DNA from 3 places in the Labrenzia sp. PO1 genome. Region 2 is predicted to be linked to each of the others. Evidence: riboswitches for the same ligand, from Rfam matches in the RefSeq annotation. Region 2 holds a riboswitch; each other region holds the start of a gene.
The links. A riboswitch is a leader RNA that binds a small molecule or an ion and turns the genes downstream of it on or off. The one in region 2 is predicted to bind cobalamin.

Region 1 (3,267 bases), on a different contig from region 2:
TGTTCCAAGCCGTGATTGCGCAGCGGCAAAGCTTCCCAGTTCGGTGTCTGCAGCGGACAGGAACAGAATGTCGGCGGGAGACTGGCCGAGATCGACCGCGTCCCCACCGTCATCGATCCGGCGCGTCTGGCTGGCGAGAATGTGCATGCTTGGTCTTTATTTCCAGCTTCTATCCAGCGTGTCAGGCAGCAGCCGTCAATTCACCCAGCAGGCCACGAACCGCAGTCAAGTCGAGGCCCTTCAAACCGATCACGACCAGTCTGCCACTGCTCTCGGCGCCGGCGGCGAACCAGGTTTCGACACGCGGTCCGACAGCTTGAACCATTGCAGGTGCTGCCTTGCCCTCGATTTTTACGGCCCCCTTGATGCGCAGGACGCCTTTTTGCGCCATGGCTTCCAGAACCTTTGCCTCTGCATCTTTCAGGCTGGCGAAAGACGAGACTGCCAGCACGTGACTTTCAAAATCATCGTGATGGTGATGATCGTGATGATGGTCGTCATGGTGATGATCATGATCATCATCATCGTGGTCATGGTCATGGTCATGGTCATGGTCGTGGTCATCATGATGGTGATGATGCTCGTGCCGATCAGCCATATCGTCCTCGGCAGCAGAGCCTCTGCCGAGCAGAACTTCAATCGGAAGCGTGCCTTTTTCGGATGTCACCACGTGAACCGCCGGACGAACATCGGCGGCGATCTTCTCATGCACATGCTTCAAAGCGTCTTCGGAGACGAGATCAGCCTTGTTGAGAACGACGAGGTCTGCGCAACGCAATTGGTCGTGAAAGAGTTCTTCAACAGGACTGTCATGATCAAGAGCCTCGTCGGCGGCACGCTGCGCGGCAAGTGCATCTTCATCAAGTGCGATCCGGCCTTCAGCGAGTGCAGCAGCATCCAGCACCGTGACAACACCATCTACCGTTACCTTCGGCTTGACGCTCGGCCAGGAGAAGGCCCGAACGAGCGGCTGCGGCAGAGCCAGGCCAGAGGTTTCGATTACAATATGCTCCGGCGGATTGTCCCGCGCGAGCAGCATTTCCATGGTTGGCAGGAAATCGTCGGCAACGGTGCAACATATGCAGCCATTGGTAAGCTCAACCACCTCTTCCGCGGCGCAATCGGGATCAGCGCATCCATTCACCAGGGAACCGTCGAAGCCCATGTCCCCAAACTCGTTGACAATAAGTGCAATGCGTTTGCCATTAGCATTGGTAAGCAAATTGCGGATCAGCGTGGTCTTGCCTGCTCCGAGAAACCCAGTGACGATCGTTGCCGGAATTTTTGCGCCCGGCTGCAGGGATGAAGTGGTCATAATTTGATATCCGGTTGTGATGTGGGTTTCAAAAGTATCGGCAGGCCCGCAGCAACGAAGACGACCTGTTGGCACCTATGCGCCATATCCTGGTTCAGTCGTCCCTGCACATCGCGGAACGACCTCGACAGACGGTTCTCCGGCACGATCCCCATACCAACTTCGTTGGAAACGAAAACGCACGGCCCCTGAAGATCCTTCAGAACCGCGCAAAGCCGCGCCGTTTCGGCGGGGATGTCCTTGTCTGCAAACAGCAGGTTCGACAGCCACAGGGTCAGGCAGTCAACAAGAACCACCCGGTCTTGCCTGCATTCGTTTTCAAGTACCGCTGCAAGTTCGAGCTGTTCTTCCACGGTGAGCCAGGACGGGCCGCGTTGATCTTTATGAGCGGCGATCCGGCTGGCCATTTCATCGTCGTGGGCAGCACCAGTCGCGATATAGATTTTTTGCAGACCGGTTTCATGGACAAGCTTTTCCGCGAACCGGCTTTTTCCGGAGCGGGCACCGCCGAGGACCAGCGTCGTCCTCTCGCCGTTTGAATGCGTCATTCCTTCTCCCAGCCGTCCGCCCGACAGCGCCATAGGGTTGACAATGTGACGGCCGGTCTCCTGGCTTGCGGCTCAGCGCGGTCTGTACCCCTTCCCGGCCCCATCAGGACGCCAGTGGTTTTCGTACAGCCACTCACCGCTCACAGTTGCGGGGGCAGCTCCGGATCTGGACTTGAAAAAGACCGCACCGGATTCCCGTTTCATCCGGATCAGGCAAGGCCTTTTCCGGAACCGTCGGTTTCTTCCTAAACGTATCTTGAGGCCGACACAAGCAGCAGAAAGTCGCTGACGACTAACCTTGAAAATCGGCCAGGCAGTCAACACGGACGCCTTATTGCGACAAAGTCAGAAAAAGGCACAGCGGATTTAGCCTGCCCGGGGTGTTCCAATCGTCGCGAAACGTAGGGTTTTCCAAGCTCGACAGAACGCCTAGCCATCTGAAATATATCGAGTTTTCCACACCGAGATCAAAAAAATGACGGCTTGATGAAAAAAACGCCCTCGGGGGCTTGGCAAACGGATCAAGCCTTTGATATACGCATCTCCATCGACGGGGCGGCAACGCGCTGGCCCCGAGCGTGGTGATCCCCAGTAGCTCAGTTGGTAGAGCAAGCGACTGTTAATCGCTGGGTCGCTGGTTCGAGTCCGGCCTGGGGAGCCATCACCACCTCTTCTTAATCCTCCCGAATGCTGCGTTTCTGAAGGCTGGGACACCGTTCAGTGTCCAGGTTGATCTTATTCACGTTTGATCTTGCAACAATCTGCACGCCTCAAAAAACGACAGCCATTTGATGCGAGCTCGTCTTTCGCAGCAGTAACGTTCCGCGCCATCTTCCTAAACAACATTTCCTGGCTACGTTTATAGCGAAGATCGCGCCTCCATTGGCTCTGCGTTGTTGAATAGCGCTTCTTGATAAAGCTCCAGGTTGCTCCTATCGTGATTTCTCCAAAGGGAGCATCATGGAAAATCGCAGCTAGATCCAGCGCCCCTGAACCCGCAAATCTTCAAATGCGTGGTACCTTTTATGAGCGGCGACAACACACACACCATTGCCACCGTAACCGCAGCACCAGGTTATGCCGAATTTCTTGAAGCCTACTGCGACAAGGAACAGCCCCTGCTGATTAAGGGACTAGCAAAAAACTGGCCCGCGCGGGAAAGGTGGCAATCCGGCCGATTACGAGCAGAACTCCATACGCTGCCAAAGGTCCGCGACAGAGGTGTCTTTTTCGTCAGCCGCTCCCCCGTACTCGAACAAGATATCGAGATGCCGGATTTCCTGAAGGAGATCCTCGCGTCCGATCGGATAATGCAAGATTCCGTTGCCTGGAGATTCTGGATCAACAGCAGGAACAACCGGACAGAGTTCCACTACGATACCAACGCCGAGAATGTCATCACAG
Region 2 (3,267 bases):
CGGAGCAAATCCGGCCTTCAACCTTCATACCCTTTCAGGAGTAGAACATGTCCTTGATGAAATCCGCCATTGCCGCAACGCTGCTGTCTCTTGCCGCTCTCTCTGCCCCGGCAATGGCCGCGGACGAATACAACACCTCCAGTGGCCTGACGGCCGCCGGCAGCCCGCTCGGTCTTCATGGTGTCGATCCCGTGGCCTTTGTCAGCCTGGGCAACCGGATTGACGGAACCGCGCAATATACGGCCGTCCACGACGGTGTTGCCTATTACTTCGCATCCCAGGAAGCCATGGATGCCTTCACCGCGCATCCGGATCAGTACCTGCCGCAAAACGGCGGCTTCTGCACCTTCGGTGTTTCAGTCGGCAAGAAGTTCGACGGCGATCCGCAGTTCGCAGCTGTTGTGGACGGCAAGCTTTATCTGTTCCTGAACGAGGCCATCTTCCGCGAGTTCCAGAAAGACCAGTCCGGCACGATCACCAAGGCGGAAGCCAACTGGAAGAAGATCCGCTCTACCGAGGCAACGAAGCTCTGATTGTTCGTTGTCAAGGCGTGGGAACGACAAACAAAAAGGGCGGCCCCAGGGCCGCCCTTCGTGACTTGATTTCGGCAAAAGCCCGAAGACTTAAGCCGCGTTGTGCAGCCGATTTTCGAAAGCAAGGTTCCGGGTCAGCGGCGCCAGGGTCTTGGCAGCGGCCAGAACAGCCAGGTCAGCCAGCGGCTCGCCCAGGATCACCAGCATGTAGGCAAAGCCGAAGGAACCGACGGAAGCCATGTTCTCGGCACCGAAGCCCTGGCCGTAGAATGCCCAGAAAGCAACCCAGCCAACGATACCGGCCTGGAACGTGGTGGAAAGAGCCAGTGCCTGAACGTAGGAAACGTCAACATAGGCGGTCTTTTCCGGAATGATGCGGTTTGCCAGCATGCTGACAGCCCACAGCGGCACAAGCAGCGTGGTGACGTTGATGCCGTACTGCGGCAGGTCGAAAGGAGCAACCAGCGTCCCCTGGAGCAGAAGGCCTGCAGCAAGACCGATTGCTGCCGGACCAGCGCCGAACATCAGGAACAGGGTGGAGCCCAGGATAAAGTGAACTTCGGAAACACCAACCGGGTAATGCGGCAGGATTTCGAAGAAGCAGAATACGGCAACCGTCGTGATGACGGAGCGGACGGCAAGGCTGAGAACGCCGCTTTTGCGGATCGTGTCGAGAGCCATTTTGCCCAGAAGGCCGAAGGAAGCAGCCGCGGTGCCGTAGCTGAGTACGATTTTGGCACCGTCGACGATGCCCGGTTCGATATGCATGTCATTTCTCCTTTGCGCACCCTCCGTGCGCGAGCAGATGGTGTGAACCGGCCCCGATGGGACCGCTGGATGGCAGGTTTCCTGGCTCGCGAGTCTCTGCGCTGCCCGCCTTCCCGGATCGCTCCAGTGGCTTGAAGGGCTTTGCTCGTCGCATACAGTTGCGGGGGCAGCCACGGTATTGGTCCCTGTTGGGTACGCCTCACCGTGTTCCCATTTCATCCGCCCTTACGCTTGTTCGGGCGAAACCATCGCATCGTCTAGATTTGCAAGGATTGGCGATATTCTGCAAGCGAATTTTCGCCATATTCGGTCTGAATGCGACATTGCACCGAAATTTTGCCGCCTGAAGACCGCCACCGAAATCAGCCGGGTCAGCATCACCGACAAGCTTCAGATCTCAAAATACTTCTTCAGGGAATTGCGTCAGCCACCTGAAAAACATGACATTTGAAGAATCCAATCAAAGATGAAAATCAAAACCATTATTTATTAAATTTTTCTGTATTTAGGGTAATTGTGATTTTTACTTGCGGAAACCCTAACGAAAGATAACCTCACTCGCATACAAAGCACATCATGAGAGTTTGCAATGCCCTTTACCAAATTGGGAACGCTTATCGCTGGTGTCGTCTTTTTCCTTGGCTGCATTCAGCTGGCACTTCTGGCCGGCGTTACTCTTGGTGCAGTCACTGAACCAAGACCGGGTTTTTTCCTTGGCAATCTGACACGCGAACAGGCGCTCGACAGCGGACTATTGAAGATCATGGCCGCCGTCGCATTCGGCGTGATCACCGAGATCAGCCGCTCGGTTGAAAAGAAGTAGACTACAACCAAAGACTTGCCGCAGGCGGTGACCTGTGAAAGTCTTCGGCCATGTTGAAATCGATTCCCCTGACCGCTTTTGCGGTATCTCTCCTTGCTGCCACCGTCACTCCTGGCTGGGCGGCACCTGACAAGCTGTTCGGCGCCATCAACGAACGTCTGTCGTTCATGCAGTCGGTTGCAGCCTGGAAAGCGGATAACGACAAACCTGTCGAGGATCTGCCGAGGGAAAAGGTGGTGCTGGATGCTGCCCGCGAAAAGGCAGTCGAAAACGGCCTGTCGGCTGACAATGTCACCTTGTTTTTCCAGGCGCAGATAGATGCGGCCAAGGACATTCAAACCTGCTGGATCGAACGCTGGGAGAGCGGCGAAGCTCGTCCGCAGAACGTACCCGACCTGATCAAGGATGTCCGTCCGGAGCTGTTGCGCCTCGGCAACGAGATCCTGACGCTACTCGCAGAAAGCCCCGTCGAATCCTCTGACCAGCAGGCCTTCACGGAGGCGCTGACCGTGGAATGCCTGTCCGACGGTTCAAAGAGCGCTCTGTTTGAAGGTCTGGTCGACGTACACGACTAGACACATACGGCCATCAGGACATCCCTTATCGGAGTTCAGGAGGCTGCCTGCCTCCAGGGCTCGGCCGCATTCGCCTCTTCTTCCCGCTTCATGACCATTCGCGAGAACTCGCCGAACGGCACCGCCGGGCTCCACAAGTAGCCCTGGCCGAGAGTCCCGCCCCACAGATTGATGTAATCCATCTGCAACTGGGTCTCGACCCCTTCGGAAACTGTGTTGAGATTGAGCTGCCTCGCCAGCATCAGGATCAGCTCGACGATGGTCCGGCGATCCTCGCAATTGGCAATGTCCATGATGAAGGACCGGTCGATCTTCAGCGTGTCGAACGGCATGCTCGCGAGACTGTGCAGCGAGGAATAGCCGGTGCCGAAGTCGTCGATTGCAAATTTGACGCCTTCTTTCTTGATCGGCAGGATCTGATCCAGAAGGTTCTGCGAATAGTCGACAAGGCTCGATTCCGTCACTTCCAGTTCCAGCTTCTCCGTCGAGAACCCGCTCTCGCCAATGATCCCGAGCATTCTGCCGGTAAATCCCTTTGCCTGCAGCTGCGCGGGCGCAACGTTCACGG
Region 3 (3,267 bases), 180 kb from region 2:
GATATTTCGACGCGAGTTCGGGAAGTTCGGCAACGCCCTCACGCATCTCCGCGTCCAGCGTCTTCCAGCCTGAAATGCCGGTATATCCAACCATGCGGTCGCGCAGGCCAAGTACCAGCATCATCTCGGTCAGGTTGACGTCATTCGAAACGGCTGCTTTGGGCGGCGTGTCGAAGGTCACCGTGCGGTTGCAGCTTTCCACGGTCGTTTGCGCAATTGCCGGTACAGACAGAAAGGCGAGCGCGAGGCCCAGGGCAATTTTTTTCATTTTAAGTCTCCAGAAATTCAAAGATGGAAGGTCAGGTAGCGCTCGCGGCTGGCAGACAGTTGCTCCAGTCGGACCTGTACCGAATAGGCTTGCTCAATGTTGCCGGGGGTCAGCACCGTCTCCGGCATTCCCTGGGCAACCAGTCGGCCCTCATGCAACAGCAAGACCTTGTCACAGACACGGCTTGCCAGGTTGAGGTCGTGCAGGCTGGTGACAATGGTAATGTCCAGATCGGCAATCAGCTCGACGATCTCGAGCTGATGACGGATGTCCAGATGGTTGGTCGGCTCATCCAGCACCAGAAGCCTTGGTTCTTGCGCCAGCGCCCGGGCCACCATCACCCGTTGCCTTTCCCCCCCGGACAATGTTCCGAAGGCTCTTTTTGCATAGGACAGAAGATCCATTTTCCCGAGACAGTCATCGACGATCTCGGCGTCCCGCTTGCCTGCGCCGGCAATACCGGTTGCATGGGGACGCCGGCCGAGTGTGACGATCTCGCGCACGGTCAAGGCAAAGTCGGTCGGCTGCTCCTGAAGCACGGCGGCGATCGTTTTGGCAGCCTCCCTGGCACTGATGAGCCAGAGATCCGTGCCATCCAGAAGGATTTCGCCCGTTTTCGGTTTCAGGAAGCGATAGAGCAGCCGCAACAGGGTGGATTTGCCGGCACCATTTGCGCCGGCAATTCCAAGAACCTCACCGGCCGGCAGATCGAAGCTGAGCGGATGCAGAATGGTTTTGCCCTGCCCCGTCTTCCAGCTGACCTCCCGGACAAACAGATCGACCCCCGTCATGAGAACGCCGTCCCGTCAGCTTCCGAAACGATCATCGCTGCCGGAAGCCGGCCTTGCGATGCGCTCCAGCGCTTGCCGTGGCTTTCCTCGGTCACCTCGCATCCATTTTCAATCTGGCGATACCGATTGGCGTAGTCGACCAGGTCGTCGATGTCCGTATCGTCCTCAATGTCCCCAAAGAGGTAGATCGCCTTGTCGGTGGCCTTGAATGCCAGCGTGCAAGGTCTCGAACAGCTCTCCATGTCGGCTGTTCCACTGATTTCGAATTCGTCTCCAACGACAGGCACTGCCTGTGCCATTGCGCTCTTCAACTTGCAGATCAGTCCATATCCGGGATGGCAAGTCTGCCCATTGTGACGACAGGTCGTGCAGACAAATATCTTGTGCGGATCATTGCTCATGACGCGCCTCCACGGCTTCTGCCAGTGGACCGACAGGAGGCTGCGGAAAAGCAAAGGCATTGCTTTCCTCGTTGCACTGGGCACGGCCGGATCGGGTACGTTTGGCACAATCATCATGTAATGTTATTACATTACCCATGTTCTTGCTGACAACAGATTTTTGCAGCCCATCGGGAACCATCGCGCGTGCTGCGCGCGTCGCCAGCGGATCAGCCTCGGTCAGGAGGTTGGCAAGTCTTGAGAATTCAGCAGAAAATTTCCGGTTCATATCGCCCTCCGCGATTTCGCGGGGCAGTCAGGAACCGAATGTGCAACTTTGCCGGCAGGTGCCGATTGGCCATGTCACTCACTCCTCCGGGGCACCCCGCCCGGGTTAAGGTTTAAGGTGAAATGGCAGGTCTCCTGACTTGCGGGTCATTGCTTGCCTGATCCTTCCCGGGGTTTCCCCAGTGGCGCTTTCAGGTTTGCTCACCGCTCACAGTTGCGGGGGCAGTCACGGATTTGCAGCCTTTCGGGCTCGTCGCACCGTGTTCCCTTTTAATCCCGGTCCGGAGTTCGGAGTCGGGAACCATCTCTTCCTAAGTGCGCGAACGCCTGAAAAATGTCAAAGACTTTTGCGGGTCGCCGCTCTTGTCTGAAAGCACGACAGGATGGCCAGGAGGCGGAAACACCCTGCCGCCTCGGCAGTATTGACCCTTGCCTTCAAGGCTCAAAAATCTTACCTCCGATCCATGAAACAGGATGCCCTTCCCCCGCGCGCCGCAGCGCGCCCCCTCACCCTTGAGACCCACGGCATTACCCGCCAGGACGATTTCGCCTGGCTGAGGGCGGACAACTGGCAGGAGGTCATGAAAGACCCGTCCGTGCTGGATGCCGACATCCGCAGCTATCTGGAAGCGGAAAATGCCTATCACGAAGCGCAGATGGCGCCGACGAAGGCTCTGCAGGAGAAGCTTTTTGCGGAAATGCGCGGCCGCATCAAGGAAGACGACAGCTCGGTTCCTGCTCCCGACGGCCCCTTCGCTTACGGCCTCAAGTATGAAACCGGCGGCCAGCAACCGGTTTTCTTTCGCACCCCGCGTGACGGCGGCGCGGAAACGGTTCTTCTCCATGGCGACAAGGAAGCCGAAGGAACGGCATATTTCCGGATCGGCGGCGTCAGCCAGTCGACGGATCACAAGCTCATCGCCTGGGCCTATGACGACAAGGGCTCGGAATATTATTCACTGAAGCTGCGCGACGCCCAGTCTGCCAAGGATTTTGACTACGCCATCGAGGACACGGGCGGCGGCGGCGTCTTCTCGGAAGACAGCCGCTATGTGTTCTACGTTCGCCTCGACGCCAACCATCGGCCCTCGAAACTCTTCCGTCACGAAGTCGGTTCCGACCCGGCGAGCGACGTTCTCGTCTACGAGGAAAAGGATGCCGGCTTCTTCATGGGCGTCGGCAAGACCCAGTCCGGCGACACCATCGTCATCGACATTCATGATCACGAGACGTCCGAAGTCTGGATGATCCCAGCCACCGACCCGACCGCCGAACCGGTGCTTGTCGCAGAGCGCGAGACCGGTATCGAGTATTCCATCGACGATCACGGCGACACACTCTACATCCTGACCAACGCAGGCGGCGCCGAGGACTTCAAGATCGTCACTGCGCCGAAAGGCAATCCCGGCCGCGAAAACTGGTCCGATCTTGTGCCCCACAAGGCAGGATGCCTGATCCTGTCGCATTGCGTCTACAAGTCCTTCATGACGCGGCTGGAGCGCGAAGACGGCTTGCCGCGCATCGTGATCCGCCGGCTTGC

Region 1: another riboswitch for cobalamin. It lies ahead of cobU (bifunctional adenosylcobinamide kinase/adenosylcobinamide-phosphate guanylyltransferase); the one in region 2 lies ahead of HCG46_RS01460 (energy-coupling factor ABC transporter permease).
Region 3: another riboswitch for cobalamin. It lies ahead of HCG46_RS00575 (hypothetical protein); the one in region 2 lies ahead of HCG46_RS01460 (energy-coupling factor ABC transporter permease).

The regions. Positions count from the first base shown of each region.
Region 1 covers NZ_JAAXCR010000003.1:482,496-485,762, forward strand. Annotated here, with positions in the region: gene cobN (cobaltochelatase subunit CobN) at 1-147, opposite strand, end outside; gene cobW (cobalamin biosynthesis protein CobW) at 182-1,315, opposite strand; gene cobU (bifunctional adenosylcobinamide kinase/adenosylcobinamide-phosphate guanylyltransferase) at 1,312-1,863, opposite strand; cobalamin riboswitch at 1,896-2,114, opposite strand; tRNA gene HCG46_RS17205 (tRNA-Asn) at 2,449-2,524, shown strand; gene HCG46_RS17210 (cupin-like domain-containing protein) at 2,889-3,267, shown strand, end outside.
Region 2 covers NZ_JAAXCR010000001.1:296,559-299,825, forward strand. Annotated here, with positions in the region: gene HCG46_RS01455 (YHS domain-containing (seleno)protein) at 48-533, shown strand; gene HCG46_RS01460 (energy-coupling factor ABC transporter permease) at 624-1,301, opposite strand; cobalamin riboswitch at 1,355-1,566, opposite strand; gene HCG46_RS01465 (hypothetical protein) at 1,891-2,124, shown strand; gene aroQ (gamma subclass chorismate mutase AroQ) at 2,175-2,699, shown strand; gene HCG46_RS01475 (EAL domain-containing protein) at 2,735-3,267, opposite strand, start outside.
Region 3 covers NZ_JAAXCR010000001.1:112,315-115,581, forward strand. Annotated here, with positions in the region: gene HCG46_RS00560 (ABC transporter substrate-binding protein) at 1-268, opposite strand, end outside; gene HCG46_RS00565 (ABC transporter ATP-binding protein) at 286-1,059, opposite strand; gene HCG46_RS00570 (DUF1636 family protein) at 1,056-1,520, opposite strand; gene HCG46_RS00575 (hypothetical protein) at 1,450-1,728, opposite strand; cobalamin riboswitch at 1,835-2,048, opposite strand; gene HCG46_RS00580 (S9 family peptidase) at 2,192-3,267, shown strand, end outside.